3 regions of the Bacillus sp. MUM 13 genome follow, and region 3 is predicted to be linked to each of the others. Evidence: predicted binding sites of a transcription regulator. Region 3 holds the regulator's gene; each other region holds the start of a gene.

Region 1 (10,624 bases), on a different contig from region 3:
CAGTTTGAGAAGCTTTTCCCTTTCACTTTCCACTAGCCTGTCGACAGGGATTCCTGTCCAGTTTGCCACAATAGAAGCGATTTCTTCTTCTGTTACCTCCTGCCGAAGCAAACGTGATTCCTGCTTCCCTCTTTCAAGCTCTTCCTCCATGCTTTGCAGTTCCTTTTCCATCTCTGGTATTTGCCCGTGCCGCAGTTCTGCAGCCCTGTTTAAGTCATATTCACTTTCCGCTATTTCAAGATCGCGCCGAAGTTTTTCAAGTTTCCCCCTTTGTTCCTGAACCTGCTGAAGCGATGTTTTCTCACTCATCCAATCTGACCTTAAGGATTCTGCATGTTTGCGCTGTTCTGTAAGCTCTTTTCTCAGCTCGTCCAGCCTTTCTTTGCTGCGGGGGTCTTTCTCATTTTTCAGTGCGGCTTCCTCTATCTCGAGCTGCATAACTTTCCTTGTTATCTCATCCAGTTCTAAGGGCATCGAATCGATTTCAGTCCGGATTAATGCACATGCCTCATCAATCAAATCTATAGCCTTGTCAGGTAAAAACCTTTCTGTTATATACCGATTGGATAAAACAGCAGCTGCCACAATGGCCCTGTCCCCAATTTTTACTCCATGATGAATTTCAAAACGCTCTTTTAATCCCCGAAGCATTGTTATGGTATCTTCCACACCAGGCTCATTTACCAGCACCTGCTGAAATCTTCTTTCCAACGCAGGGTCTTTTTCAATATATTTGCGGTATTCATCGAGAGTCGTAGCACCAATACAATGCAGCTCTCCTCTTGCAAGCATAGGCTTAAGCATATTGCCTGCATCAAGAGAGCCCTCTGTCCGTCCAGCACCCACGATTGTGTGCAGCTCATCAATGAATAACAGGATTCTGCCATCGCTTTTTTTAATTTCCTGCAGGACAGCTTTTAAGCGCTCTTCAAATTCTCCCCGGAATTTTGCACCAGCTATCAATGCACTCATATCCAGGGAAAAGATCGTTTTATCCTTCAGTCCGTCAGGTACATCTTTTCGTACGATCCGCTGGGCAAGCCCTTCTGCTATCGCCGTTTTTCCGACACCTGGTTCTCCGATCAAGACTGGATTATTTTTTGTTTTTCTGGAAAGGATCCTGATCACGCTGCGAATTTCTGCATCCCTGCCGATTACAGGATCGGTTTTGCCTGTTTTAGCTTCAGCTACCAGGTCACGGCCGTATTTTTTCAGCACTTCATATGTACCTTCCGGATTCTGGCTGGTCACGTTTTGATTCCCCCTGATTTTTTTCATTATATTTTCTGTCATTTGATAATCAGCGCCAAGACTAAAAAGTATGTCCTTAATTTCTGATTTCTCCACTTTGAATGATGAAAGAAGAAAATGCTCCACCGAAAGGTAGTCGTCATGCATTTGCATCATCATTTCACCTGCTGCCCTAAAGGTATTTTGCAGTGCTGATGACATATAGTTCCTGGCTTCTTTGCTGTCCGCCAGTTCAACAGAAGGCAGTCTGGCTAATCTTTTTTCTAACTCATCCTGGAGTTTCTTATCTCCTTCATGAATTTCTGCCATCAGTGAATGAAGCAAATGATCTTCTATCTTAGTCAAAGCTGCCAGCATATGTAGCTCGCCTATTTCCGGGTGCTTATGCCTGGCCGAAATTTCCTGCGCAATCAATAAAGCCTGCTGCATTTTCTCAGTCAAACTGTTTATATCCATAAGAATCCTCCTCACAAACATTCAGAAGACGTGTTTTGACCTTTTTTGACCTTTGGTTTTATTATACGAAAATTTCTTATAAAGTAAAGATTCGTCATCTTCTTTCAGAGAAAAAAAGCAAATCCTTTTCCTTCATGAAGAAAAAGAATTTGCTTTTTTATTATGGTTTTCTTTTATATGTCCAATGCCTGTTTCCATTTGTTGTTTCCGGAAAACGGTCACCAGCATTCAGCCTTACCTTTTTAGGGTTGTTCACCGTGCTTCCTGTTTCTCCTATTTCTACATACATCCCATTGTTCGGGGCCTTTTGACCTGGCGTAAATTGATGACTTTGTCCCATTTCCATCTCTCCTTTTCAATGGCTGTATTACTATTCTTACCGAAAAAGGAGTTTCATCACTCGCCATTTTTTAGTAATAATAACCGCTAAAAAGATAAGAGTGTTACTGCAGCAGTAAATCAACAAGTAATGCTTTTTGGGCATGAAGCCTGTTCCCCGCCTGAATGAAAACCACCGAATTCGGGCCGTCAATCACCTCCGCAGCCACTTCTTCTTCCCTATGGGCAGGCAGGCAATGCATAAATATATAATCAGGCTTTGCAAGTTTCACTAAGTTTTGATCAATTTTAAAATCCTTAAATGCCTTGAGACGGATGCTGTTTTCTTGCTCCTGGCCCATTGATGTCCAAACATCAGCATACACTGCATCCGCTTCTATGATGGCTTCTTCTGGTGAATGGGTAATTGTTATTGTGCCCCCATTATGAAGCGCTTCATTTTTCGCATGCTTTATAACTTCCGGATCCGGCTCATATCCCGCGGGACATGCTATTGAAAAATCCATGCCCGTTTTGGCGCTGGCCAGCATTAAAGAATGCGCGACATTGTTTCCGTCTCCAATATAAGCTATTTTAAGCCCCTTGAAACTCCCTTTAATTTCCTGGATCGTCAAAAGGTCAGCCAATGCCTGGCAAGGGTGGTACATGTCGGTCAGCCCGTTTATAACCGGCACATGCGCAGCATTTGCAAGAGCTTCAGCCTTTGAATGTTCATGTGTCCTAAGCATTATGGCATCCACAAATTGAGACAAAACCTTTCCTGTATCTTCAATGGTCTCGCCTCTGCCCAGCTGAATGTCGCTGCTGCTCAAAAATAGAGCATGCCCCCCAAGCTGAAGCATCCCTGCTTCAAATGATACTCTTGTTCTTGTTGAAGATTTCTCAAAAATCATGCCCAATATTTTTCCTTTTAAAGGATGAAATTCTTCACCGCTTGACTGTTTTCGTTTAATTTCTTCTGCCAGCTCCAGCAGTTTCAGGATATCGCTGCCTGTCATATCAGCAAGCGAAAGAAAATCCTTTGTTTTAATAATGTTTTTTTCATTCAACCTGGCCATTGCTGTCATATGGAAATCACGTCCTTTTTGTATCTTTCCTTCCATTCCTGGAGCGAAGCAATTTCTGTCTCATTCGAAGCGAACGACTGTACATACGCTGCGAAGGTTTCTTCTTCCGTAAAAACAAGAAGGCGATGCTTAATAGCCCATAACCTGATTTCCTTTTCATCTGCACTGCTTCCATATGAAAGGACAGCAGCACCTGTTTCTCGTTCTGCCCAGCTCCTGAAATCACCGCTTGAAAACTCAAACCCAAAATCTGCTGCGGCATCCTGAAGATCTGCCGGCAAATTGACGGACTGTGTTTTAAAAATGCCTTTACTGCCAGGTTTAGGGTGCGGATACACCTTATTCAGGGCTTCACTTTTTGTTCGCCCAATTGTGATGCCTTCACCGGTGGATTTCATAACAGGACCTATTTTAGTATCAAGCCCTGATAGTGCAAAGGAAGAAAACACAGGATACTTTATTGCTGTATAAGGCAGTTTTTCCTGCAGTCCAGCTGACCCTGCAGCTTCATTTAATGATTGCCTGCGGTAAATAATCTTTGCAGCAGCCTCGACCATTGGGATGCCGGATATTTTACTGATAATAGGCACGGTTCTGCTGGCTCTGGGGTTTACTTCCAGAACATAAACGTCATTTCCTTTTATCACAAATTGTATGTTCATTAATCCTGTATATTTTAGCTCTGAAACAATCCTTTTTGAGTAAAGCACCATTTTTTCTTTTACAGAATCTGAAAGTGATTCTTCCGGAAGAAGGACCATGCTGTCACCTGAATGGACACCTGCTTTTTCAATATGCTCAGCAATGAGGGGAATGAAGATATCCCTACCGTCTGCAAGGAGGTCAATTTCCGCTTCCTTGCCGGGTATGTACGAATCAACCAAAATTGGATACATCAGTTCTTCCTTCTGCTCCATGACTTTCTTCCAATCCTTTTCATCATGAATGATTTCCATTCCCTGGCCTCCGATTACATATGATGGCCTTAAAAGAACGGGATAGCCAATTTGCTCAATACAGGCTGCTATTTCGTCTTTGTTTGCGGCCTCTTGACCAGGCACATGCGGAATTTCCAGTTTCTTAAGAAGCTGATAAAATCTCTTCCTGTCTTCCAGCTGATCCACAATGTCATATGAGGTGCCCAGGAGATTCACATGATGCTTCTCCAGATCCTGCGCAAGATTAATGGCAGTTTGCCCTCCGAATTGAACGATTACGTCTGTAATATTTTCAGCCTCGATCACATTCAATACATATTCGAGCGTAAGAGGTTCAAAATATAACCGATCTGCTATGGCAAAGTCCGTACTGACTGTTTCTGGATTATTATTGATCATGATCGCTTCGGCATTTTCTTTCTGGAGCGCAAGCACGCCATGTACTGAACAATAATCAAACTCAATCCCCTGGCCTATGCGTATTGGGCCGCTGCCGATAATAAGCACTTTCTTTTTGTCAGTGATCATCTGTTCATTTTCGCCAAAATAGGCTGAATAGTAGTAATTGGAGGGAGATTCGAATTCCGCTGCACAGGTATCAACCGTTTTGTAAACGGCCGTAATGCCCTGTCTTTTACGCCACTCTCTCACATCAGATTCTTTCTCTTCCCAGGCGGCGGCAAGGTATCGGTCTGAAAACCCTTTTTCTTTATACATCATCATCTCCTCTTTTTTTATTGAATGAAGAGTGAGGGAACTAATTTTCTTCTCATCTTCAATCAAAGAAGCAAATGACTTTAAAAAGAATGGGTCGATTGCTGTTGCCTTACAAATGTCTTCAGAGGGAAGCCCTCTTCTTAAAAGTTCAAAAATAATAAAGATTCTTTCGTCTGTCGATTCTTTAAGCATGCTTTTTAATTCAGCCATACCTTTGTCTTCAAGTCCCAGGAGCTTCAGCCCTATTGTTTTCAGTTCTAAGGAATCTATGGCTTTTTGGATGGCTCCTTCAAAGCTTCTGTGCAGCGCCATTACTTCTCCGGTCGCTTTCATTTGGGTCCCAAGCTTTCTGTAAGCTGTACTGAATTTATCAAATGGCCAGCGCGGAAACTTTACGGCTACATAATCCAGGGCAGGCTCAAAGCTTGAATAGGTGCTCTGTGTTACCGGATTTGCCAGTTCAGACAACTGAAAGCCAACAGCCAATTTGGCGGCAATTCTGGCAATAGGGTAACCGGTGGCCTTGGATGCAAGCGCAGAAGAACGGCTGACCCTAGGATTCACTTCAATTAAATAATACTTTTTGCTAAAAGGGTCCAAAGCAAATTGAATATTGCATCCCCCTACTATTCCCAGCGCGGATATGATTTTGATGGACGCAGAGCGGAGCATATGAAATTCTTCGTCTGTCAAAGTCTGCGAGGGCGCAACAACAACTGAATCGCCTGTATGGATCCCTACCGGATCGATATTTTCCATGTTGCAGATTGTAATGCAGGTTCCATTGCTGTCCCGCATTACTTCATATTCGATTTCTTTAAATCCAGCTATGCTTTTCTCAATCAGGCATTGGGTGATTGGGCTTTCCTGCAATCCGCTTCGAACGATGGATGTTAAGTCCCCGAAATCATCTGCAATTCCGCCCCCCGTTCCCCCAAGTGTATAAGCAGGACGAATGATGATAGGAAAACCTGTGCTTTCTGCAAATGCATGTGCTTCTTCCATGGTTGTGACAATCGTGCTTTGTGGTACCGGCTCATCAATTTCCAGCATAAGGCTCCTGAATAACTCCCTGTCTTCCCCTTTTTTTATTGATTCAATAGGAGTTCCAAGCAGTTTAACTCCGTATTTATCCAAGATCCCCTGTTCATGAAGCTGAAAAGCAAGATTCAATCCTGTTTGTCCGCCGAGCGTCGCAAGAAGTCCATCAGGTTTTTCCTTCACAATTATTTTTTCGACGTTTTCACAGGTCATCGGCTCAAAGTATACAGCATCTGCATGGAGCTCATCCGTCATAATCGTGGCAGGGTTATTATTGATAAGAATTACTTTATAGCCTTCTTCCTTCAGCGCCAGGCACCCCTGTGTCCCTGCATAATCAAATTCAGCCGCCTGGCCGATGATAATCGGCCCTGAGCCGATAACTAGTATTGTATGGATATTCTTATCTTTAGGCATATACTTTTTCTCTCCCGCCGCATTTGTCTATCAAGGCCAAAAAATCATGAAAAAGCTGGATATTCTCTGCAGGTCCCGGATGTGCTTCCGGATGATATTGAGTGGTTATTATCGGCAGTGTTTTGTGCATGAGCCCTTCTACTGTCCCATCATTAACATTCCGGTAACGCACCCTGAGTGGTGTTTGATCAAGACTGGATTCATCAACCATGTAACTGTGGTTCTGAGAACTCATATATACTTTCTTCGTTATCAAGTCCATAACCGGCTGATTTGCCCCTCTGTGACCGAAGAGCATTTTCTTTGTATTGCCTCCAAAAGCAAGAGCTGCCAGCTGGTGGCCAAGGCAAATGCCCATAGTAGGATAGCTTGAGGCAATATTTTTTATATTTCCAAGCAAATATTTCAGCTGTTTTGGATCACCAGGTCCATTGGATAATAGAATTCCGTCCGGCTTTAGCTGATGAATGGTCCCTGCGTCCGCATTATATGGAACAACAGTGACCCTGCAGCCATTATTGAGGAGAGTCTGCAGAATTGATTTTTTATATCCAAAATCCAATAGCACAATATGTTTTTTCCCATTTCCATAGCATTCCGGAGTTTTAACAGATACATCTGCCACAGGAGATAAAGTTGAGTCAACCACCTTAAAGTTTTTCGCTTCATGCTCCGAAATGGCAGCGTCCATGGAGCCGCTGCGGCGGATTTGCTTAACGACAGCCCTTGTGTCTATCCGGCTTATTAAAGGGATATTCCACTTGTTCAGGTATTCAGCCAGCGAGTATTCAGACTGGTAGTGTGAATGGTCCATGTTTCCTTCATAAACAGCCACCCCGGCTAAATGGGGTTTTTTGCTTTCAAAATCATGACGGTTGATTCCGTAATTTCCAATCAGGGGATATGTGAAAACAACAATTTGATTACTATAGGATGGATCTGTCAGAACTTCCTGATACCCGGTCATGCCCGTAAAAAAGACAATTTCTCCAGCGGCCTCCTTAACATGGGGATCTGTCAGCAATGTTCCTTCATATGATGCTCCATTGGATAAATGCAGATAACTTTTCAAAGCGCTCACCTCTGTTGAAGTTTATTTTTATTAAAACAAAAGTATATTTATTCATTTTTAGGTATAAGAATTCAGGTATTCTGCTTGATTCTCAGTGCCTCTCCAATCACTTTTACAGCATAATCAAATTCCTCTTGCTGTGCTGTTAATGGCGGAAGCAATCTCAAAACGTTAGAGCCTGCAGTTAAGACAAGCAGCCCTTCTTTTTGAAGCTGCAGCAAAATGTTTTCGCTGCCTTCTTTTAGTTCAATGCCAATCATCAGCCCCAGCCCGCGGATCTCTGACACCCCTTTTGCATCACTTAATGTGTGCTGAAGCTGTTTTAAAAAGAGTCCGGCTTTTTTTTCTATTTCCGCTTGAAAATCCGGATCCATGATTTTTTTCAGTACGGCCTCTGCTGCTGAAATGCTGACAGGATTCCCCCCGAACGTCGATCCATGGCTGCCTGGTCCAAAGTAATCTGCAAGATTTTCTTTCCCTATCATTGCACCTATGGGAAGACCGTTGCCAAGCCCTTTAGCAGAAGTAATGATATCCGGGGAAATATCAAAGTGCTGGAATGCGAAGGGCTTGCCTGTTCTGCCGATGCCTGTTTGTATTTCATCAATAATAATCAGGGCTCCGGATTCCCTGCATGCCTCTGTAATGGCAGTCAGGAATTCCTGGCAGGCAGGATGGACTCCTCCTTCTCCTTGAACAATCTCGAGCATCACAGCAGCCGTATTTTTATCCACCATTTTTTTTACTTCTTCACTATTATTAAAAGATATATATTGAAATTCCTTTAACATTGGACCGTATCCTGTCCGCACCTTTTCCTGCCCTGTTGCAGCCATTCCGGCAAACGTCCGGCCGTGAAAGGATCCATGGCATGTGATGATTTTACTTTTACCAGTCGCTTTGCGTGCCAATTTTATTGCAGCTTCATTGGCCTCTGCTCCGCTATTTGCAAAAAAGACGCGATCTAAACCAGACGCTTCCGCCAAGAGTGCGGCTGCTGATTCTTGCTTTGAATGGCGGAACATATTAGAGGTGTGCCAAAAATGATTGAGCTGTTCCTTAACAGCATCCATAACATAGTCGCTGCAGTGTCCCAATCCGGTTACACCAATACCGGAAGTAAAGTCCAGATATTTTTTGCCGTCTGCTGCAGTCAGCCAGGAACCCTTAGCCGTTATGGGCTCTATGTCCCAGTGCTGATAAGTAGGAAATAATGAATTCAATGCAGTACCCTCTTTTCGTTAATAAATTTGGTGCCGGTAAAGGCTCCATTTCTGTAAAAAGCGGTTTGCCCGCTGGCAATCATTACATTTTCAATTCCATTATCCAAAACCGCCAGTGCCGTGTTCACCTTTGGAATCATTCCTCCAGTTACTTCTCCAGACTGAATTAAAGCATGAGCTTCATCACGGTTAAGCTCCTCAATAATTTGGCCATTCTTCATGACTCCAGGTACATCACTTACAAAAATGCAAGTTTCCGCCCTGAGCTCTTTCGCTACTGCACCCGCAGCAAGGTCTGCATTTACATTCAATTTACCCCCGCTTCCGTCAGAGGAAATCGGAGTCAGTACAGGACAATATCCTCTCTCAAACAATAACTGAAGAAGTTCGGTATTGACCTTTTCAACATTGCCGACAGCTCCCAGGCTGCTCTCGTCAATAGGGCTTCCCGTCAGAATGCCTGCATCAGAACCATTTATACCGACTGTCTGTATTCCGCAGCTTTCAAGTTTATGCACCAAACAGCGATTTGATTTGCCTGAGAGCATTAATTCCGCAATATTAAAAACCTCCTCCGAAGTAACTCTTAAGCCATTTTTGAAGGCTGGAACAATGCCGCTTTTTTCAAGCATCAAATTAATATCAGGACCGCCGCCGTGAACAAAGATGATATGATATCCTTCTTTTTGCAGTTCTTTTATACTTTCAAAAAAAGCGCCAGAAAGATTTTCAATAATGCTGCCTCCGCACTTTATCACTAATATAGCCATATACATTCTCCTTTAGGTCCGGTAGCTGGCATTGATTTTTACATAATCATAGGTAAGGTCACAGCCCCATGCCGTTCCCGCTTCATTGCCTTCCTTTAAATGGACGGTAATGGTGATAGAATCTTCTTCCAGGTACTTTTTTGCGGCATCCTCCGAAAATGGATAAGGCTCTCCTTCCTTGAAGACCAGAATATCACCAAATAAAATATCTGCTGTCTCAGGATTGAACTTCAGCCCGCTTCTGCCCATTGCCGCTATAATCCTCCCCCAATTGGCGTCTGCTCCATAAGCTGCCGTTTTTACAAGACTTGAACCCACAATAACCTTTGCCATCTGCTGTGCGGCCTGTTTCGTTTTCATTCCTGAGACGTTTACTTCGATAAGCTTTGTAGCTCCTTCTCCGTCCCGGGCAATCTGCTTTGCAAGATTCTCTGCAACAGCCTTCAGCAGTCCGAGAAATACATCCCATTCTGGGTGTAAGGAAGTAAGCGGCCTGTTCCCGGCAGCACCATTTGCCAATATCAGCACCATATCATTGGTCGATGTATCTCCGTCTACGGTGATTTGGTTAAAGGAAGCATCTGCAGCTTGGCAAAGCGCTGCTTTTAGTTCTGCAGATTCCACGTTTGCATCGGTAGTAATGAAGCCAAGCATTGTTGCCATATTTGGATGTATCATGCCTGATCCTTTTGCGGCGCCGCCCATTGTAATTGTTTTTCCATCAATGACAGCGCGGTAGCTGCAGCTTTTTGTCACTGTGTCTGTTGTTAATATGGCTTCTTCAAAATCCTTGGCCGCCCCGGCATTGGAAGTGGTCTCTATCATGCTGATTCCTTTTTTAATTTTATCCATTTCCAGGTATTCGCCAATTACACCTGTGGAGGCGACTGCAAAATAGCGGGAAGGAAGATTGAATTTACCCGCCATCACTTCTCTTGTTTCATATGCATCCAATAGTCCCTGTTTTCCGGTACATGCATTTGCACAGGCGCTGTTGACAATGATTCCATGAAGCTTCCCTTCTGCATTAATACTGTTCTGTGTAACTTCAAGCGGTGCTGCTCTCACTTCGCTTTGTGTGTAAACCGCTGCACAGCTTGCAGGCAGTTTTGTAAAAATCATGCCGATGTCTTTTTTTGAATACCGCAGACCGGCATGCACGCCTCCTGCTTCAAATCCTATCGGCGATACTATACTTCCATTTGTCATTTGTTCTATGTTTCCAGCCTGCTGCAAGATTTTCATTTTAGCCCTCCGGTTTTGTTTTATGGATATACTGGAATATTCAGCAATCCTGTCTCTTCTTTTAGGCCCATCATAATATTTGCATTTT
Region 2 (10,624 bases), on a different contig from region 3:
ATAATCCAGGGCGTTTTATTGCTATTCTTATACTCATTCTTCAGCTGACAAGCTCAGCAGGAACTTATCCGATAGAATTAGTGCCGGGCATCCTGCAGCATGCTAATGCATTTTTGCCAATGACGTATAGTATTGCAGGCTTTAGGGCCATTGTGGCTTCAGGCGATTATGCTTTTATGTGGCATAACATCGGCTGTCTGTCCATTTTCCTTGTGGCTGCATTAGCAGCAGCTTTTGCTTATTTTCAGCTTTCTTTCAGAAAAAGCGGAAAAATCCATACCGGAAGTGAAGCTGCAGAATAATGGAATAAAAACAGTGTCCCAGAAAGAGGGCACTGTTTTTTTTATGCTGTAAAAGGACATTTTTAAAGGCATAACGGTCACTGTTTGACTTAAGTAAAGGGGAAAAAGCAGGCAGGATTAGAAAAAATCTTTTACCCAAGACAGCTCTATAGAAACACAAATATGCAAAAAAAAAATAGGGAGATATCGACAGCGATTTGCCAATCTGGACATCTATGTCCTTGGAGAAAGAATAGAAAATGAGGTTTCCTAAAGATTTATGCAGGGATTGTAATTCATCGTCGATATTTGTTTATATTCTTGCGGTACTATCTCAGTTACTATAAAGAAAGATAAACATTGCATACCTTTCACTTTGGTTGCATCAAATAAAGCTGCCAGGATATTTGTTACAATCGTTTGATATTTTTTTATGCTTGCAGCCCGATTAAAAGAGGCGGAGGGATAGAAGTTGAAAATATTCTGTATAGAAAAACCAGTTGAAAATGGCTTGAAGATAGAGGATGAAGTTTTAGTTGGCAGAGCTCATAGCGGTGATGGAGAGTCTACGGAACTGCTTATCCAGAGATACAAAAATTTTGTACGAGCGAAAGCCAGCCGCTACTTTCTGATTGGGGGAGATAAAGAGGATATCTTTCAGGAAGGCATGATCGGGCTTTATAAAGCCATTCGGGATTTTAAGGAAGAAAAGCTGACCTCCTTCAGGGCCTTTGCCGAACTTTGCATAACAAGACAAATCATAACCGCCATTAAAACAGCCACACGTCAAAAGCATACACCTCTTAACTCTTACATTTCCCTGGACAAGCCTATTTATGAAGATGAACTGGATCACACATTATTGGATGTAATATCCGGATCAAAAATAAGTGATCCTGCTGAGCTGATTGTTAATCGTGAAAAAGCAGATGATATTCAGCTTAAGATGGGCGAGCTTCTGAGTGATCTGGAAAGAAAGGCGCTGTCGCTGTATATGGACGGCCAAACCTACCAGGAAATTTCAGTGGAGCTGAATAAACATGTTAAATCTATAGATAACGCGCTTCAGCGGGTTAAAAAGAAACTAGAAAGATATTTACTGATGAGTGAGGCTATTGTTTAATCATTCACTGCTTCTTTAATAGACTGTTTTCGTAAACTTTGCTGCTATGGAACAAGGGGGTGATTTCCGCTCCAGGATGCTCGCGTTCTGCGGGGCGGGCGGTGAGCTTCACAATCAGCTTGCGGGGTCTCACCGACCGCTAATCCCACAGGAGTCTCGTCCCTTACACTCCTATCAACCTGTTTTAACAACGGAATTGCTTCGCAGAACATATTAAAAAACAGCATTCTTTAAGAAACGAGCCTTCTAATAAAAAAGATGCGCCATATTAACGAATTTCAGCGGAAAATCGATGATAGTGAATTACAGCATTTTTGAATATCGTAGAGCTGTGATATGGGTGGGCAAATACACATGTATTTGTTCTTTTTTTTGTTTGTGGATATCAGGAAGTCCTTAAAACTAGCTAATCATGTTACAGGAAGATCATATATACTGTGAAAAAAGGAAAACATTACAAGTTACCTTGCAATTAGAAGGATGGGGTTTTACAATTAAATGAGGTATAGCGTCCGGTACTTCATCGTATTTCCTAAAGAGGGAGGGTGCAGGGAATGAAAGAAATTCATGAAACACAGCCTGATGACAAACTTTATCATGGGGAGGAAAATGAGATTTATACGCCGATAGAAGATTATCAAAGAGTAACGGCTGGCGGGCCGTTTAAACGGGACAGCATGGATATCGGGTCCTTTCCAAAGGGCATCAGGATCATTGGCTATTTTTTTGTGTTTTTTATTGTCCTGACTATGGTATTTTCAATTTTTCTTACCATTTTCCTCTAGTATGGTCTCTATTGCATCCTCGCAGATTTATAAGCAGAAGAACTTGATGATCTATTTGCTTTCTAATATGGTATCTGTTATTCTATAGAAGAATTATTTTTGTTCGGTACTTTAGATAGTAAAAGTTAACTTTACGTCTCGATGTTCCAACAGAGCAAGGATAGTATTATATTGTGCCTGGCGCACGAGGAGGAAACACAAATGGAGCAAGGTAAAGTAAAATGGTTTAATGCAGAAAAAGGTTTTGGATTTATTGAACGCGAAAACGGAGACGATGTATTCGTTCATTTTTCAGCTATCCAAAGCGAAGGCTTTAAGTCTCTTGACGAAGGCCAATCAGTAACTTTTGAAGTAGAACAAGGCCAACGCGGACCTCAAGCTACTAACGTTCAAAAAGCATAATAAGACAGACCATATATAAAAAGACTCTGATTCTTCAGAGTCTTTTTTTTGCACTGTTAAGTTTCAATGCTTAATTTAGCTCCATGCTGGTTTTGGCAGAAAGCGAGAAGGGATAAACCAAACGCTCAGCAGCACATATAGGCAATATGTTTTTTTCTTAGCAAAGACTATTCGAGTCAGCAATTTCCGCCCATAAGCATGACAAGTATCATGGTTTAGACATGATACCTATGTCTGCAAAAGCCTTTTTTATTTCTTTATACTAACATTAGAGAGAATAAGGAAGGAATATGCAGATGATAAAAGAAAAGCAAAGAAACTTAAGAAAGCAAATTGCTCCATATGAAAAAGCAGATATAAAAAACAGTGTTTTGCAGATGATCAATACCTTTGTTCCATTTTTTGTTTTATGGATTTTAGCATACAAAAGCTTGAGCATATCTTTTTGGCTGACACTAATTATTTCTATTCCTGCAGCAGGATTTTTAACGCGGATCTTCATTATTTTCCATGATTGCTGCCATCAATCTTTCTTTAAAAATAAAAAATATAATAAAATTTTGGGAACCATAACCGGAGTATTGACACTTTTTCCTTATAACCAGTGGAAACACAGCCACTCTGTTCATCATGCCACGAGCAGCAACTTAGATAAACGCGGGACTGGAGACATTTGGGTTTTGACTGTTGATGAATATGCAGCTGCTCCCTTATCAAAGCGTATTGCATATAGAATTTACCGCAACCCGTTTATCATGTTTGGCATTGGCCCTGTTTATGAGTTTCTTATAAAAAACAGATTCAACAGAAAAGGCGCAAGAATGAAAGAACGAATGAATACTTATTTAACGAATGTATTAATTGCATCGGCTGTCGCATTTTTCTGCTGGGCACTCGGGTGGGAAGCGTTTCTTTTGGTGCAGGGACCGATTTTTCTGATTTCTGGTTCGATGGGAATTTGGCTGTTTTATGTTCAGCACCAATTTGAAGATTCTTACTTTGAAGAAGATGAAAATTGGGATTATGTAAAGGCTGCAGTTGAAGGAAGTTCATTTTACAGGCTCCCTAAAATCATGCAATGGCTGACAGGCAATATAGGCTATCATCATGTCCATCATTTAAGTCCAAGGGTGCCTAATTATAAACTGGAAGCAGTACATGAGAATACTCTGCCATTGCATAATGTTCCAACAATTACTTTGATGACAAGTTTAACATCTTTGCGTTTCAGGCTTTGGGATGAAAAAGATAAAAAGTTTGTAGGATACAAAGCAGCATATGAAAAAAGAAGGAACACAAAGGCTTCAAACCGCATAATCAGCAGGAAAGCTGATTTGAATTGAGTTTACAAAAGGCAGATTGGGATGGATATTCCTTTAAGGGTATTCGTTCTGATGTGCCTTGTTGTGGTAATATAAACATACCCGGAAACTTTGAGATTATAAGAATAGGCTTTTTTCTTAAAAATTGTTGTTTTATAAATCTGTGAGGCGATCCTATTTTTAAGACGGGCTGATTGGATTGTAAGGTCGGTACTCCTGCTTAGATGATTGGGCCAAGAGACCCCGCATGCGCAGCCGGGAGGTTCACCGCCCGCCCAGAGGAAATCAGCCACCTTGTTCCATAACAACATAGTTTAAGAAAACAGCCTAAGCAAATGAGGGTTATACGATGAAAATTAGAGAAGCAATTACACAAAAAAACTCAGGGGTCTCACCATACATATGGTGCGTATTAAGCATATTGCCCTTTTATTTCATTTTCCCCGCTTCATCCATTCACCAGATTATCCTGGGCATTTCCCTTACTTTACTATTTTTTATTTCATATCGTATTGCGTTTCTTTCAAAAGGGTGGCAGGTTTATTTTTGGCTCACCATTTTGATAGGCATTTCCCTCGCCTTGACAATCATATTTAATTATGTGTATTTTGCGTTCTTCCTGGCGCATTTTATAGGAAACATTAAAAAACGGCCTGCGTTTATCACCTGGTATTTCTTACATCTGGTCACTACATCCGTTTCTATCAACTATAATATGATCCTTCAGGATAAGCTATTTTTAATGCAGCTGCCATTTATCATCATTACCTGGATCAGTGTAATTCTCATTCCTTTGACGATATACAACAAAAAAGAACGCGGTGAGCTTGAAGAAAAACTGGTAGATGCCCAAAAACGCATTTCGGAACTGGTTATCCTCGAAGAGAGGCAGAGAATTGCAAGGGACCTACATGACACATTGGGGCAAAAGCTTTCTTTGATCGGTTTAAAAAGTGATCTTGCAAGAAAATTAATTCATAAAGATCCTGAGCAAGTGAAAAATGAACTGAAGGATGTGCAGCAGACAGCAAGAACCGCTTTAAATGAAGTAAGAAAATTGGTATCGCATATGCGGGGCATTAAATTAAAGGAAGAAATTATCCGCGTGAATCAAATCCTGGATGCTGCCCAGATCGACTTTCAATATAAACAGGATGCTGAACTGTCAAATGTCCCTCCGCTAATTGAAAACATTGTCAGTATGTGTCTGAAGGAAGCCGTCACAAACGTGGTTAAACACAGTGGTGCAACGGAATGCAGCGTCCATGCAGTGCAAAAAGGGAATGAAGTTTGTGTGACTGTGCATGATAACGGAACTTCTGTTATAACTGAGACGGATTTTATCAAAGGCCACGGCCTGCTTGGCATGAAAGAAAGACTGGAGTTTGTCAATGGAACACTGCAGATCTTATCTGGAAATGGGACTTCATTAATCATAAAAGTGCCTATTGTCAAAACTGCGGAAAAGGAGAGACCTTAATGATACGGATTGTACTTGCTGAAGATCAGCGAATGATGCTGGGTGCACTCGGCTTGCTGCTTGACCTTGAAGAAGATATGGAAGTCGTCGGAAAAGCATCAAATGGAAAAGAAGCCATATGTCTGGCAGCCGCCCAAAAACCTGATGTATGTATAATGGATATTGAGATGCCGGAGAAAAGCGGGCTGGAAGCTGCAGAGGAACTTAAGGGCAGCGGGATTAAAGTCATTATATTAACCACCTTCGCCCGCTCTGGTTATTTTCAGCGCGCTTTAAAGGCAGGTGTCAGCGGATATCTGCTAAAAGACAGCCCAAGCGAGGAGCTCGCCGTATCCATCCGCCGAATCATGGAGGGCAGAAGAATTTATGCTCCGGAGCTAGTGGATGATGTATACGGGGAGGAAAATCCGCTTACTGAACGGGAGAAAGAAGTTTTAGGGCTTGTTGCTGACGGAAAAAATACCAAGGAGATTGCCGATCAGCTTTCGATAAAAGCAGGCACGGTCCGCAATTACATTTCGGCTATCCTTGAAAAGCTTGAAGTTACAAACAGAATAGAAGCCATAACCCGCTTTAAGGAAAAAGGATGGTTTAAGTAATGGCATTCCTGTTATGGTAACCGAAAAATGTATACAGACACTTTGGAAAAAACAAAAAGAGTGAATAAATCACTCTTTTGTATTCCAGATATATAAATCCTCTATGCTGCAGTTTAACTCTTTAGAAATCGTCATTGCGTTGTTAACGGACATAATTTGTTTGCTTTGATATTCTGTAAGCTGGGCTTTGGAAATACCAGTTTTAGCAGACAGCTCATCAAGTGCAGTGTTGTTTTTAATCAAAAGTTCTTTAAGCTTGCTTTTTTTCGCTTTATAAATTGTCAAAAATCACACCTCACTTTCATCAATGATAGCACGATGCCGGGGAAAAAGAAAGTTCCGCTGGAAAACACCCCTTTGATCATGAGTTCTAACCCGGAACAATTGGGAAACAGCATTCATAAAAAGATATGCAAAGCTGAATGCATATAGAACTGCAATAATAATTTTTATTTTTAGGGCTTCCATCGCTTGGTCTTCATTGACAATTTCTTATGCATTGAATATACTGTACTAGTGTAGGTTTTACAAATATTTTCCTGAAAAGGGGTTTATTTTATGTTGGGTGCTGTTCTTAACTAATCCGTAATTTCATACGGTCATTCCCGTGAAGCCGCGATTTTTTAGAAATTGGAAGGCTTGTTTAGGTATGCGGGGGATGAATGAAGGTTAAGAACATTATCATGGCATAAGGTAGATGGAATTCTGCTGCTGTGTGTTTTCACGCAGTTTTTTTGTTGAGCAGAATCCAATAAAAGTGCAGGAAGAAACGATCCTGGCTGCTGCCCGACCGCAATGAACAATTGTTCATTGCGGTTTTTTGCGGTCAAAAAAATTAGGAGGAAGCAGAATTGAACGAACAAACATTGAAAATTTTAGGTTATGACAGTATTAAAGGCATAATTTCAGAATACGCTCTTACTGACTCAGGAAAGCAAAAAATTCTCGCGACAGAGCCAATAAGTGAGGTAAAAAGAATACGGGCACTGCTTGGAGAACTTGATGAGGCAACTGTAATCATTAATAAAAGTGCGAGTGTTCCTTTATCAGGATTGGATGGTATGGAACAAATTTTAAAGCTGCTCAAGGGCGGAAATATTCTTCGTCCTGAACAATTTGCTAAACTGCTGTTATTTCTGGAAAGCTGCAGTAAAATGAAGGCCTTTATGAGAGATAAGGAGTATATGGCACCGATTGTTTCTTCTTATGTGTATTCGTTAGAGGACCTTAGTGATTTAGCTGGAGAAATATACCGCTTCATCCGGAATGGGATGGTCGCTGACACGGCATCTAAAGAGCTAGGCAGGGTAAGGAAACAAATCACGATTAGCAAAGAGCGGTTAAAAGAAAAACTTCAGAACATGCTGAAGTCCTCGAAATATAAGAACATGCTTCAAGACTATACTGTGAGCGAACGGAATGGGCGCTATGTTCTTTCTGTCAAAAAGGAATATAAAGGGAAAATTCGAGGAGCTATACTTGATATTTCGGCCTCTGGCTCTACTTTATTTATTGAACCTGAAGAAGCTGCTGCGCTTCAGGATGCCATTACGCTCCTTAGGGTGCAGGAGGGAGTGGAGGAAGAAAAAGTTCTTGCGATGCTTACAGAAACTGTATTGGGAAATGAAGCTAAAATCATTCTTGCCACAGAAATCATGATCCACTATGATGTGCTATTTGCCAAGGCTAAATACAGTGTTTCGATAAATGGAAGAAGCGCCGAAATCAATCATTCACACCGCATCAAACTCGTTGAAGCAAGACATCCTCTATTAGGGGATAAAGCTGTTCCGCTAAATCTGGAAATGGGAGGCGGCAAACATGCCCTTGTGATTACTGGACCAAATACAGGAGGAAAAACTGTATCCATTAAAACAGTAGGTCTTTTAACAGCCATGGCTCAATCAGGTTTTCATATTTCTGTAAGAGAAGGCAGTATCATTGCAGTTTATGATAAAATTCTGGCAGATATAGGTGACGGCCAAAGCCTTGAACAAAATTTAAGTACCTTTAGCTCGCATATTGTAAATATTATTTCTATTCTTGAAGAAACGAATGACAGCACACTGGTCCTTCTGGATGAATTGGGCTCGGGGACGGATCCTGCAGAAGGAATGGGGCTCGCTGCTGTGATACTGGAACAGCTTTATAAAAAAGGAGCATCCCTTCTTGCCACTACCCATTATAATGAAATCAAACAATTCGCAGAAGAGCATGAAGGGTTTATCAATGGATCGATGGAATTCGACCTTAAGTCGCTGAAGCCAACTTATAAACTGCTGATCGGAAAAGGAGGAGAAAGCCAGGCTTTTGCCATCGCTTTAAAGCTGGGCATGCATCCTGAGCTTATATCCAAAGCACATCGTATCACATATCAAGAAGACAAAGATTATAAAGGACTATCAGATTCCCCAGCGCGTTCTTTAGACAAACAGCTTGCTGGAAGGCATGCAGACCGCTTAAAAAAAGGAAAAGAACCGAGGATAACAGAGTCAATACAGTTCGAAATGGGGGATAATGTAAAAATTTCACCTCAGGGGGAGATTGGGATTGTGGAGAAAGGACCGGATATCAGAGGCAATTTTTCAGTGTTGGTTAAAGGTGAAAAACATAGCATCAATCATAAGCGCCTGAAGCTTTATATTCCAGCTCAAGAGCTATATCCGGAAAATTATGATTTCTCTATTGTATTTGACAGCAAGGAAAATAGGAAAATGTCCAAGTTAATGGAAAAAAGCCATATGGAAGGTGCATCTATAGAATTAGAAGACTGATTAAAAGCCCTGAAGCAACATAAAGCCGGGATTGAAAAGCAGGCATGGAGGGAAAAAAAACGGCCGTCCGCTGAATGTCCCGATTAGCAGATAATAGTAAGGCGTCAGATGCTCTGTAATCTGGCGCTTTTTATAACGGCCCGTAAAGCCCATAAATTTCTGCACTATGCTGATTGAATTGTGCCGGCATGACTGTTTGCTGCATCTCTGGCGGACACCAGGGGCAGTTTTGCGGCTGGAGATGCAAGTTTTCATTTAAAAATGTGAGCAAAATTTTTGAAGAGGAGGAGAATTTGCTATAGGGTTATAAAAAGAATGTCATGGGTAAATAACCATTACATTATTATAATGATTAAAAGCAGAAGCAAAATAGTTGAAAGTCAAAAAAGGTCAGAGTATAATAAATGTACAAGGTCAAAGAAAGTCAAAGTCAAAGTCAAAAATGAACCTTGCTGAATGATAAAGGATTATATCAAATTTTAAAAGAACCTTAAGGAGGAGTACTTTATGTTTTGTGAAAAATGCCATCAAAATCAAGCAAGCATTGCAGTTAAAATGACTTATAACGGCCAGGCGCATGAATTAAACTTGTGCTCCGTTTGCTATAAAGAAGAACGAAATAAATTGGGTGCAGCCATGAATGGAATGAACCCTCATATGGGCCAATTTCCTTTTGGCAGCTTTTTCCCTAATAATAATGGAGAAAGTCCTTTTAACCCCAATAGCACGGATAAACGCCAAGAACAAAGGCAAACTGATCAGCAGGGCGGCGGCCTCCTGGATCAATTTGGCCGCAACCTCACTTCAGCTGCAAAAGCGGGATTGATTGATCCTGTTATCGGCCGCGATAAAGAAGTAAGCAGAGTAATTGAAATAATAAATAGAAGAAATAAAAATAACCCAGTGCTGATTGGTGAACCAGGTGTAGGTAAAACCGCAATAGCAGAAGGACTTGCGCTTAAAATTGCTGAAGGTAAGGTGCCAGTTAAGCTGCGCTCAAAATTGGTTTATATGCTTGATGTAGCTTCGCTGGTCAGCAACACAGGAATCCGCGGACAATTTGAGGAGCGGATGAAACAGCTGATCGCTGAGCTTCAGGAGCGCAAAAATGTAATTTTGTTCATCGATGAAATACATCAGCTTGTCGGTGCAGGATCTGCTGAAGGCTCCATGGATGCGGGAAATATCCTAAAGCCTGCTCTTGCCCGTGGAGAATTGCAGCTTGTCGGTGCCACAACTCTTGCAGAATACAGAAAGATTGAAAAAGATGGAGCACTGGAACGGAGATTCCAGCCAGTGCATGTGGATGAGCCCTCAACTAAAGAAGCGCTAATGATTCTGCAGGGTTTAAAAGAGCATTATGAAAAATTTCATGAAGTTTCATATAGCCCAGAAGCCCTTGAAGCAGCTGTAGAGCTTTCACACCGCTATATCCAGGATCGGTTCCTTCCAGATAAAGCGATCGACTTGATTGATGAAGCAGGTTCTAAACTTAACCTGACCATCGAAAGCGGGCAGGAGGAAAATGTAAAAGAGCGGCTTTCTGAAATTTACAAAGAAAAAGAGCAGGCGCTTAAAGAGGAGGCCTACGAAAGGGCAGCTGCACTGCGTTCTGAAGAAGTGAAACTCGAACAGCTTCTTGAAAATGGAGCAAATGCAGAGCGTCCGATGGTAACGGTGGAAGATATCCAGAAAATCATCGAGCAAAAAACAGGAATTCCTGTCGGAAAACTACAGGAAGATGAACAGGAAAGAATGATTCATCTTCAAGAAGAGCTTGGCAAGAAAGTTATCGGACAGAAAGAAGCAGTTAAAAAGGTAGCTAAAGCCATTCGCAGAAGCAGGGCCGGATTGAAAT
Region 3 (10,624 bases):
CAATCCTGAATCGATAAATGGCCGTGCTCCGTCGTGAACCAGCACAATATCACTAGTCGATAACTCCCTGATTCCATTGAATACACTTTGCTGGCGTTCACTGCCGCCTGCCGTTAATTTACTTATCTTTTTAAAACCATAAAGGGAAACAAGGCCTGAGAATATCGCTTCCTCAGCAGGATTAATGGAAAGGATGATTCCCCTGCAGTTGGGATCATCTTCAAAAACCCTGAGAGTATGAACGATAATAGGTATTTGTGCCAGCTCAATGAATAACTTATTTTTACCCGCATTCATTCTCTTTCCCTGGCCGGCTGCAGGTATTACTACTTCATAAAACATATCTCTTCCCCTAACCTGTTTTATAATGCTTTTTCCAGCAATTTAGGCTTGGCAAAAATCATGCGGCCGGCAGATGTCTGCAGAACACTAGTCACAAGAACATCTATGCGTTTGCCGATATGATCCCTTCCGCCTTCCACCACGATCATTGTCCCGTCATCCAAATATGCAATTCCCTGATTCTGTTCTTTTCCGTCCTTAATGACTTGTACATTCATCTCTTCACCCGGAAGAACTACAGGTTTTACGGCATTAGCCAAATCATTGATATTCAGCACCTGAACATTCTGAAACTCGCAAACTTTATTCAGGTTAAAGTCGTTTGTAACAACGATTCCGTTTGAAATCTTCGCAAGCTTAACAAGCTTGCTGTCGACTTCCTGGATATCTTCAAAATCGCCTTCATACATTTCTACTTTTATCGGCACTTCTTTTTGGATACGATTCAATATATCCAGTCCGCGCCTGCCACGATTTCTCTTTAGTGCATCAGATGAATCTGCGATATGCTGCAGTTCATGCAGCACAAATTGGGGAATGACTATGGTTCCTTCCAGGAACCCGGTCTGGCAGATATCAGCGATTCTTCCATCAATAATAACACTTGTATCAAGAATCTTCAGCTTGCTTCTATCATCCTCACCATCTTCTGAATGGCCGTCCAAACCCTTTCTTTTCGTGCTTTTTGAAAATAAATGCAGCAATTCATCACGTTTTTTAAATCCAACCTGAAAGCCTAAATAGCCGAATAACAGTGTTAAGAGAATTGGCGCCACCGTATTAATGACCGGAACCTGGATTAAATTAAGAGCAGATCCTATTAAAAAGGCTGCAAACAGTCCTACAATAAGTCCAAGGCTCCCGAATATAATATCTGTTATTGGGGCTTTAACGAGCGTTTCTTCAAACCACTTCATAAAGTTGACTACATACTCCACTGCCCAAAAAGTAAAAAGATAGAATATAATTGCGCCTAAAATCACACTAACATAAGGATTGTTTATAAAAGCAATATCATCTGCATGTAACAACGTTAATAGTTCAGGAATCAGGAAACTGCCTAGAGTTCCGCCTAAAATCAAAAAGCATGCTTGAATAATGCGTTTTAACATCCTCTCACCTCCTTTTAATCATTATTGACACTTTAAAAAAATTGAAACCCTGTTTTCAAAATTGTTGCTTTTATTCTGCAAAATGATTATTTTTCACTAGCTTTCATGAAGCGGGATTGATTGTACCATTAGCCTAGCATCAGGGGAAAGGGGTGTCAAAAATAAGAAACTGATAAAAAGCATCTGCAAAAGGAGGCTGTCATAAATTTTTCACACTTTTTGACCTTACATTTTTCTTTCAGCAATAAGCTGGTTTCTTAATGTTTTCAAGCCCTCTTTTATTTTATTTGCCCTTACTTCCCCAATTCCTTCTACATCATCCAGCTGTTCGACAGTTGCTTTGCTTATATGGGTGAAATCATTAAATTGCTTTATCAAATTTTCAATAATCAAGGAGGGAAGCCGTGGAATTTTGTGCAGAAGCCGGTAACCCCTGGTTTTCACGCTTTCGTCCAGGTGTATATAACCATTGTATCCAAGCGCCTTGATCAACTGGCTGTCTTCCATTTTTTCCAGCTGCGCCATCTCCTCAAGACGCCCGATAATTCCTTCTGGCTTTTCCTCCTTATCATAGCTGTAATCTTTAATAAGCAGCCTTCCCTCCTGTTCAAGGTCATACAGAAGCTCATTCATCTGGAGACGGATCAGCCGCCCTTCAGTTCCCAGCTCATTCAGGTAAGCAAGAAGCTCCCCTTTAATCCTCAGCACCATTACATACCTGTGAAATACCCGAAGAAGGTCAGCATACGTAACCATTTCCTCAAATTCCAGCAAACCTAAGTCCGATATGCTTTGCTGCAGAACGGCTTTATATTTCTCTAGGGTTTGAATGGCCAGGTTGGCTTTTGCTAAAATGACTGCGATATCTTTGAGTGCATAGCGGAAATTGCCTTGATAAAGGGTAATGACATTCCGCCTTTGGGAAATTGCAATAACAAGAGTCTTTGTTTCCCTCGCAACCCGCTCAGCAGTCCGGTGCCTCATACCTGTTTCTGTAGAAGGGACAGAGGTATCCGGAGCAAGCTGTGCATTGGCAAGAATGATTTGATTGGCTTTTTCATTCAGGATGATCGCTCCATCCATCTTAGCCAGCTCATACATGGTACTTGAGGTACAGGGGCAGTTGATTAAAAATCCTCCATCAACGATAGAGCGTACACGGTCATTGCATCCTACTACAATCAATCCCCCTGTATTGGCCCGTAATACATTATCAATTCCTTCTCTCAGGGGAGTACCGGGAGCAACCACTTGAAGGATATCCAATTTCATTTTCTCAAATGCCTTTTTATCTGTCATCGTCACCCTCCTAAAGCATATTTAAGAGCCTCCGCTACAGTTGATACTCCTACGATTTCTATTCCTTTTGGAACACTCCATCCGCCTATGTTATTCGACGGGATAATAATGCGTTCAAAGCCAAGCTTAGCAGCTTCCTGCACCCGCTGTTCAATGCGCGAAACCCTTCTGACTTCCCCTGTAAGCCCCACTTCGCCAATCAGGCAGTCAGATGGCTTTGTCGGTTTATCACGGAAACTGGAGGCAATACTGACCGATACAGCCAGGTCAATGGCCGGTTCATCCAGCTTTACTCCGCCAGCGACCTTTAAGTAAGCATCCTGGTTCTGCAGAAGCAGTCCAACCCTTTTCTCCAAAACAGCCATTAACAGAGAAACCCGGTTATGGTCAATGCCTGTTGCCATCCTCCTTGGATTCCCGAAGCTGGTAGGTGAAATTAGCGCCTGAATTTCTACGAGTACCGGACGGGTTCCTTCCATGGAAGCAACAACCGTGGAGCCGGATGTACCTTGTGAGCGCTCCTCCAAAAATATTTCCGACGGATTTCCGACTTCTTCAAGCCCGTTTTCCTTCATTTCAAAAATACCCATTTCATTAGTGGAACCGAATCTGTTTTTAACTGCCCTGATGATCCGGTAGGTATGATGCCGCTCTCCTTCAAAATACAGGACAGTATCCACCATATGCTCTAATAGCCGGGGACCCGCAATTGCTCCCTCTTTCGTCACATGGCCGACAATAAAAATGGCAACACCTGTAGTCTTGGCAATCCGCATCAGCGTGGAAGTGCACTCGCGGACCTGAGAAACGCTGCCAGGGGCAGATGTTACTTCAGATTGAAAGACTGTCTGAATCGAATCTATTATGACAAGGTCAGGCTGAACATCGCTGATGGCCTGCTGAATATAATCCATATCTGTTTCCGAATAAACAAATAAATTTTCTGAAGCGGCCCCGAGACGATCCGCTCTAAGCTTGGTCTGTTTAACGGATTCTTCTCCCGATATATAAAGAACCTTTTTTTGTTTTCTCGCCAATTGTGAAGACACCTGCAGCAGCAGAGTGGACTTTCCGATTCCAGGGTCCCCTCCTATAAGCACTAGCGAACCTTGGACAATTCCTCCGCCAAGCGCCCTGTTCAACTCTCCCAAGTCAGTCGCAATCCGGGGCTCCTGTGATGTTTCAATGGTGGTTATAGGTGCAGCCTTTTGGCGGCCAGCGCCCAATCCGGCAGGGTCGGAATGCGAAAAAGCGCCTCTTCTGGCGGGTTTGACAATTTCAACTTCTTCCACCATCTGATTCCATTCACCGCACCCCGGGCATTTGCCCATCCATTTTGCAGACTCATAACCGCAGGATTGGCACATAAATTTTGTCTTCTTTTTTGCAGCCATAATTAACTCCTTTTCACTTGCAATCTTATAAGAATTACAGCCACCACTACTAACATATTAAATGTCCTGGCGGTTTAATCCTTCTATTTTTTATTAAGCTTTGTTAATGAGTGATAATTTCCGCTCCAGGCTCTGATTTTCCGCTTCAATCATCATTTCCAATTATGAAGCACTAGCCAGAAAACAGCCAAAAAATAGAGGTACACTGCAAATATGCGTGTACCTCCTTGCTGTTCAAAGTCAGTCAGCGTTAACAGTTGCTCCCTGCTTAATTGTAAATTCTCCGTTTTGAACATCCAGGACCACTGTATGCCCTTTTTGGACGTTGCCTTTTAGCAATTCTTCAGAAAGGTAATCTTCTACATGCTTCTGGATCGCCCTGCGGATTGGCCTTGCCCCATATTCAGGGTCAAAACCTTCATCTGCCACTTTTTCTTTTGCTGCATCAGTAAGTTCCAGTAAGACATCCTGCTCTTTCAGGCGTGTAATTAATTGATCTGCCATAAGAGTGACAATTTCCTTCAAATGCTTTTTCTCCAAGGAGTGGAAAACAATCGTTTCATCGATACGGTTCAGGAACTCTGGACGGAAGGCACGTTTTAGCTCTTCCATCACTTTCCCTTTCATATCTTTATAATCCTGTCCTTCATCCTGGATATTAAAGCCTACATATTTATTGCTTTTTAGTGCAGATGCACCGACATTTGAAGTCATGATCAGGATGGTATTCCTGAAATCTACTGTGCGTCCTTTAGAATCTGTCAATCTTCCGTCTTCAAGAACTTGCAGAAGAATATTAAACACGTCAGGATGCGCTTTTTCAATCTCATCCAGCAGCACTACTGAATATGGTTTTCTGCGGACCTTTTCTGTTAATTGTCCGCCTTCTTCATATCCTACATATCCTGGAGGCGATCCGACAAGACGTGATGTCGAATGTTTTTCCATATACTCGGACATATCAATTCGGATCATGGATTCTTCATCGCCGAAGATGGATTCTGCAAGAGCTCTTGCAAGCTCCGTTTTACCTACACCAGTCGGTCCAAGGAAAATGAATGAACCAATCGGGCGTTTCGGATCCTTCAGCCCTGCTCTTGCACGGCGGACTGCTTTCGATACTGCTTTAACCGCTTCTTCCTGTCCTATAACCCTGGAGTGAAGGATCTCCTCCATATTAAGAAGTTTGTCAGACTCAGTCTGGGCAAGGCGCGTTACCGGAACTCCAGTCCAGCTTGATACTACATGGGCAATATCGTCCACGGTTACTTCGCTGTTTTCCTGTCCCTGCTTTTCCTTCCAGGTCTTTTTAGTTTCTTCAAGCTGCTCCCTTAACCGCTGCTCTGTGTCCCTTAAAGAAGCAGCCTTTTCAAATTCCTGGCTCTGGACCGATGCATCTTTTTCTTTGCGCACTTCATCTAACTTATGCTCAAGTTCCTTTAAGTTCGGCGGTGTTGTGTAAGAACGAAGCCTAACCTTTGAACCCGCTTCATCTATTAAATCAATCGCCTTATCAGGAAGGAATCTGTCTGAAATGTAGCGGTCTGACAATTTAACTGCTGCATCAATGGCTTCATCTGTAATGGAAACACGGTGATGTGCTTCATAGCGGTCACGAAGGCCCTGCAAAATCTGAATGGATTCACTGATAGTCGGCTCATCGACCTGAATCGGCTGGAACCGCCGTTCTAGTGCAGCATCCTTTTCGATATATTTGCGGTATTCATCCAAAGTGGTTGCACCGATACACTGCAATTCACCGCGGGCCAGTGAAGGCTTTAAAATATTTGAAGCATCGATTGCGCCTTCTGCTCCGCCTGCTCCAATCAGTGTATGAAGCTCATCAATAAACAGAATAATGTTTCCTGCCTGGCGTATTTCATCCATGACCTTTTTCAAGCGGTCTTCAAATTCACCGCGGTATTTGGTTCCCGCTACAACAGTGCCCATATCAAGGGTCATAACACGCTTATCACGAAGGATTTCCGGCACTTCATTATTAATGATCTGCTGGGCAAGACCTTCAGCAATCGCTGTCTTGCCGACACCCGGCTCCCCGATAAGTACTGGGTTATTTTTTGTCCGGCGGCTCAGCACTTCAATTACACGCTGAATTTCCTTGCTGCGGCCAATAACTGGATCAAGGCTGCCTTCACGGGCAATAGCCGTTAAATCGCGGGCAAGGCTATCAAGAGTCGGAGTGCTCGCATTTGCAGAAGCATTCCCCTGGTGGCCGCCTGATTCATTGCTTCCCAATAGCTGCAGCACTTGCTGGCGTGCCTTGTTAAGGCTTACTCCCAAGTTATTGAGCACACGTGCCGCTACACCTTCACCCTCACGGATAAGCCCTAAAAGCACATGCTCGGTTCCAACATAGGAATGGCCTAACTTTCTCGCTTCGTCCATGGATAGTTCAATCACCTTTTTTGCACGAGGAGTGTAATGGATAGTTTGTGCAGTCTCCTGTCCTCGGCCAATAAGATTTTCCACTTCTTTCTGGATCTTTTCAGCACCTAGACCAAGAGCATGCAAAGCCTTAGCTGCTATGCCTTCCCCTTCTCTGACCAAACCCAGCAATATATGTTCTGTTCCAATATTGTTATGTCCTAAACGAATTGCTTCTTCCTGTGCCAAGGCCAAGACCTTTTGGGCTCTCTCAGTAAAACGACCAAACATCATAGGGTAATTCCTCCTTCAGAATTTTCGTTTTTCTCTTCATTTAATCGTTCTCTTATCAATGAAGCACGCCGTATATCTCTTTCCCGGGCTCTCAGTGGACCCCCGGCATATTTTTGCAGGAAACCCGGCTGAGTCAAAATGATCAGCTCGCTTAAAATATTTTTGGAAACGTTGGTGATATAGCCCAAATCTATCCCCATTCTAACATCAGATATGCATTTGGCCGCTTCCTTGGTCTCAATAATTCTTGCATTTGATAAAATACCATAAGATCGGTATATTCTATCTTCTAATTGTATGTTAGAGGTCTTAACTAATGCTTCTCTTGCTGACCTTTCCTGGGCGATTATCTGTTTTACCACCATAGAAAGATCTTCAATGATATCTTTTTCAGATTTACCCAGGGTAATTTGATTGGATATCTGAAAAATATTCCCAAGGGCTTCACTGCCTTCGCCGTATATCCCCCTTACCACCAGCCCTAGCTGGTTCATAGCAGGGACAATTTGGTTAAGCTGCTGTGTCAGCACCAGGCCCGGCAAATGCATCATAACTGAAGCCCTTAAGCCCGTGCCCACATTTGTAGGGCAGCTGGTCAAATAACCTCTTTCTTCATCATATGCATAATCCAGATTTTCTTCGACCCAGTCGTCAATTGTATTTGCAAGCTTCAATGCCTCAGTAAGCTGAAGCCCTGAAAATAAACACTGTATGCGCAAGTGGTCTTCTTCATTCAGCATAATGCTGACTTCTTCATTTTCTGATAGAAGGCATGCTCCATACAGCGATTCCTCAGCCAAATGGGGGCTTATCAGGTGTTTCTCCACCAGTACGTTTTTTTCCAGGGGCTGCAGTTCCCCCATTTCAATAAACTCAAGCTTGCCGACACCAGGATGTGCGGAGTCTGACTCTTCAAGCCTGTTTTTAATCAAATCCAGTATTTGCTGAGCTTCTTCTTGCTTAAAGAAAGTAGGGAAAGTGAAGTCCTTAAAATTCCTTGCCAAGCGGACACGCGAGCTTAAAACAATATCATTTTCAGGACCTTCTTCTGTTAACCAGGAGCTCATTGCATTTTGAACAAATCGTTCAAGGCTCATGAATGGTCGACCCCCTCTTGCTCTTCATGCCTTTTTTCCAGTGAGCGTATTTTATCCCTGACTTCAGCTGCTTCTTCAAATTCCTCTTTATCAATATGCTGCTTCAGCACACCCTTTAAATCCGTAATTTGTTTTCTTAGATGAATCGTTCCGCCAATCCTCTTTGGTATTTTTCCGATATGTGCGGTATTGCCGCTATGCACCCGCTTAAAGATAGGATCGAGCTGTTCATTAAAGGACTGATAGCATTCCGCACAGCCGAACTTTCCTACATGAACAAATTGCTGAAAGGAAAGATTGCATTGGCTGCACCGCAATTCTTCACGCTTTGGAAATGAATTAGCTTTCGTCTGCTGAAATCCAGGTTCAATATTATTAAGCAAACCTGCAAGCAAATGATTGAATGAGAAGCCTTGTGCTCCATTAGGCATAAACATATCGCCTTTTTCCTGTGCACATACTTCACAAAGATGGACTTCAGTCTTTTCGCCATTTATAATTTTCGTAAAATGAAGAGTTGCAGGTCTTTGATTGCATTCCTGGCAATTCATTCTCATCACCTCTGCCGGACTATTTATATTTTAATGTGGTAAGCATGGCTTTCAAAATACGGGATCTCAATTCATCACGCTCTGGCAGATCCATGTAAATGACAGAACGATCAATAACGCTCATCATAATCTTCGCTTCTCTTTTATTAATAATCTCTTCATTTATCAGCCGGAAAATAACCCCTTCTGCCGTTGACTGTGAAACCCTTAAGCCCAAAAGAGACATCAATTGATCGATTAGCTCCGCGTGATCGTATGATTTTACTTTCATGATCCTTATATAGCCCCCGCCGCCGCGCTTGCTTTCAACCACATAACCTCTTTCAATCGTAAATCGGGTGTTGATTACGTAATTTATTTGAGAAGGAACGCATTGAAACTTATCTGCCACTTCACTTCTCTTTATTTCTAAAATATCCTTCTGACTTATCTCTAAAATCTGCTTCAAATAATTTTCGATAACATCAGATATATTCTTCACTAGCCTCCCCCATTCTGACTTTGACTATATTTGACTTTTATTATACATTGAAAATCACAATTTGCAACTCATACGCTTTATGTAAATACATTAAACATTTTCGCCAAAATGCAGGGGTCGGCATACTCTAAAAATTAATTTTTTTATATATATTTAATACCTCATAATGAATCATGTAAAACGCTGCCTTCTGACAAAATCAAAATTTTTATATGCAAGCTTTCTAAAAACTTCATTTTAGCGCCTATAAAATACTATGAGACTAAAGCTCTTTATGTGAGTCATAATCAGATATTCCTCTATATAAGTATTATTGCTTTTATTTTTGATCCATCATTCATAACCCTGTAATCTGGGCAATTTGCTTTAAACCGTAATTAATCCTGGTAAATGGTGCTGTATTACATTCTGCTCTGCCATAGGACCCTGCGGTTTTGGCAAAAGTCCCTTGCAGCCCTGGTACACGGGTTTAACTGCTTGCATTCGAACACCTGAATAGCGGTAACCGGACTGGGGAACTTTTTCATCAGGCTCTGCCGCTCACCATCCATCTTACACTGCTCACTCATCGTTCAATTTCTTTGGCTCTGCATTCAGGTTTTTCGGTTCTCCGTCAAATGTTGGGGTGATGGGCTCATGTCGTCACCCTTATCCAATATGCGCACTCAACCTTTTATACCTGTGGGTAAATAGGATTGAAAACGGGTAAAGCTGCGAAAGCCAAAGGATTCTGTTTCATGACTTTCGTTAAATGGTTGATGCCCTGTAAAAAACTGTTTGAGTAATTATAGCTAAAGCTGTTCAGCATCTCAGTTTGGGCGGCTTTTGAGAATTCAGTATCCCTGACTGATCAATTGCCGCGTAAAAGCGATATAAGGCATTTTCTTGCACTTCTTCCTGTCATAATCATGCCATTCAGATTGTACCCTTCTTCTCACCCCGTCCATCGCCCAGTAGATATACCGCACGAAGTGAAAACGGTCGGCTACAATGACAGGTTTTCCAAGTGCCTCTTAAACAGCTGCCTTGAATGTGGAGCTCATATCCATGACAATCACTTGGACCTTAGCCCCGTATTTACTCAGGTACTGCTTGATGGTGCCCTTATAACGGTTTTCTAGGATATCAAATGGGTTCTTTGGTGATTCCGTTTGCGACGATCAGCTGATATTTCCCTGCCTTCGTATCGCCCTTGTACTCATCAATCACAATCACTTCGGGCAGTTCTTTGGCTTCTTCGTTTCCGGTACTCTCCGCCAATTGATCAAATCGCCTTACCACCGTGGAAGAAAAGACCCCATATATGTCAGCTGTTTCTTTGAAGGTCTTCCCCTTTATACTGCGGCGGATCTTAATGGCCTGGTTCAGCTCAATTGATAAGCGCTGATACCGTTTCACAAAGGGGGCACTTTCCGCAAACTTCTTTCCGCACTGGCAGGTATAGCAGCGCCTTCGATAGAAGAGCAGCGTCTGTCGTTCAAATAGTTTTAAGTGCTTGATTTTGTGTATCCGATAGTCATGGACTTTCTCGGTACGGGACTGGCAAAGTGGACAGGTATGGGGTTGGACAGGCATCTCAGCATGAATGCACATCTTTTCTCCTGCTTCCTCCATTTTCGTCACCATTACATCTTCAAATCCAGGCAATTTTATGATAGAATTCATTGTG

What was found. The regulator CtsR, encoded in region 3, represses protease genes until heat stress. The targets are predictions, from matches to a motif close to ATGGTCAATAAAGGTCAAACA.
Region 1: the regulator CtsR is predicted to act here: its motif matches at 1,740-1,760, upstream of clpB (ATP-dependent chaperone ClpB).
Region 2: the regulator CtsR is predicted to act here: its motif matches at 9,177-9,197, upstream of BIV59_RS02020 (ATP-dependent Clp protease ATP-binding subunit).

What each region holds. Positions count from the first base shown of each region.
Region 1 covers NZ_MLYQ01000043.1:1,389-12,012, reverse strand. Annotated here, with positions in the region: gene clpB (ATP-dependent chaperone ClpB) at 1-1,707, opposite strand, end outside; gene BIV59_RS12900 (YjzC family protein) at 1,868-2,047, opposite strand; gene argF (ornithine carbamoyltransferase) at 2,151-3,104, opposite strand; gene BIV59_RS12890 (carbamoyl phosphate synthase large subunit) at 3,110-6,226, opposite strand; gene BIV59_RS12885 (carbamoyl phosphate synthase small subunit) at 6,219-7,298, opposite strand; gene BIV59_RS12880 (acetylornithine transaminase) at 7,370-8,521, opposite strand; gene argB (acetylglutamate kinase) at 8,518-9,291, opposite strand; gene argJ (bifunctional ornithine acetyltransferase/N-acetylglutamate synthase) at 9,304-10,536, opposite strand; gene argC (N-acetyl-gamma-glutamyl-phosphate reductase) at 10,557-10,624, opposite strand, start outside.
Region 2 covers NZ_MLYQ01000004.1:29,240-39,863, reverse strand. Annotated here, with positions in the region: gene BIV59_RS02075 (YhgE/Pip domain-containing protein) at 1-302, shown strand, start outside; gene sigH (RNA polymerase sporulation sigma factor SigH) at 754-1,404, shown strand; gene BIV59_RS02065 (hypothetical protein) at 1,959-2,189, shown strand; gene BIV59_RS02060 (cold-shock protein) at 2,391-2,591, shown strand; gene desA (Delta(5) desaturase DesA) at 2,888-3,934, shown strand; gene BIV59_RS02045 (sensor histidine kinase) at 4,263-5,393, shown strand; gene BIV59_RS02040 (response regulator transcription factor) at 5,393-5,992, shown strand; gene BIV59_RS02035 (helix-turn-helix domain-containing protein) at 6,062-6,277, opposite strand; gene BIV59_RS02025 (endonuclease MutS2) at 6,844-8,766, shown strand; gene BIV59_RS02020 (ATP-dependent Clp protease ATP-binding subunit) at 9,274-10,624, shown strand, end outside.
Region 3 covers NZ_MLYQ01000033.1:49,218-59,841, forward strand. Annotated here, with positions in the region: gene ispD (2-C-methyl-D-erythritol 4-phosphate cytidylyltransferase) at 1-342, opposite strand, end outside; gene BIV59_RS10405 (PIN/TRAM domain-containing protein) at 363-1,454, opposite strand; gene disA (DNA integrity scanning diadenylate cyclase DisA) at 1,680-2,753, opposite strand; gene radA (DNA repair protein RadA) at 2,756-4,147, opposite strand; gene clpC (ATP-dependent protease ATP-binding subunit ClpC) at 4,388-6,826, opposite strand; gene mcsB (protein-arginine kinase McsB) at 6,823-7,923, opposite strand; gene mcsA (protein-arginine kinase activator protein McsA) at 7,920-8,474, opposite strand; gene BIV59_RS10435 (CtsR family transcriptional regulator) at 8,494-8,955, opposite strand; partial or broken gene BIV59_RS10440 (ISL3 family transposase) at 9,621-10,620, opposite strand.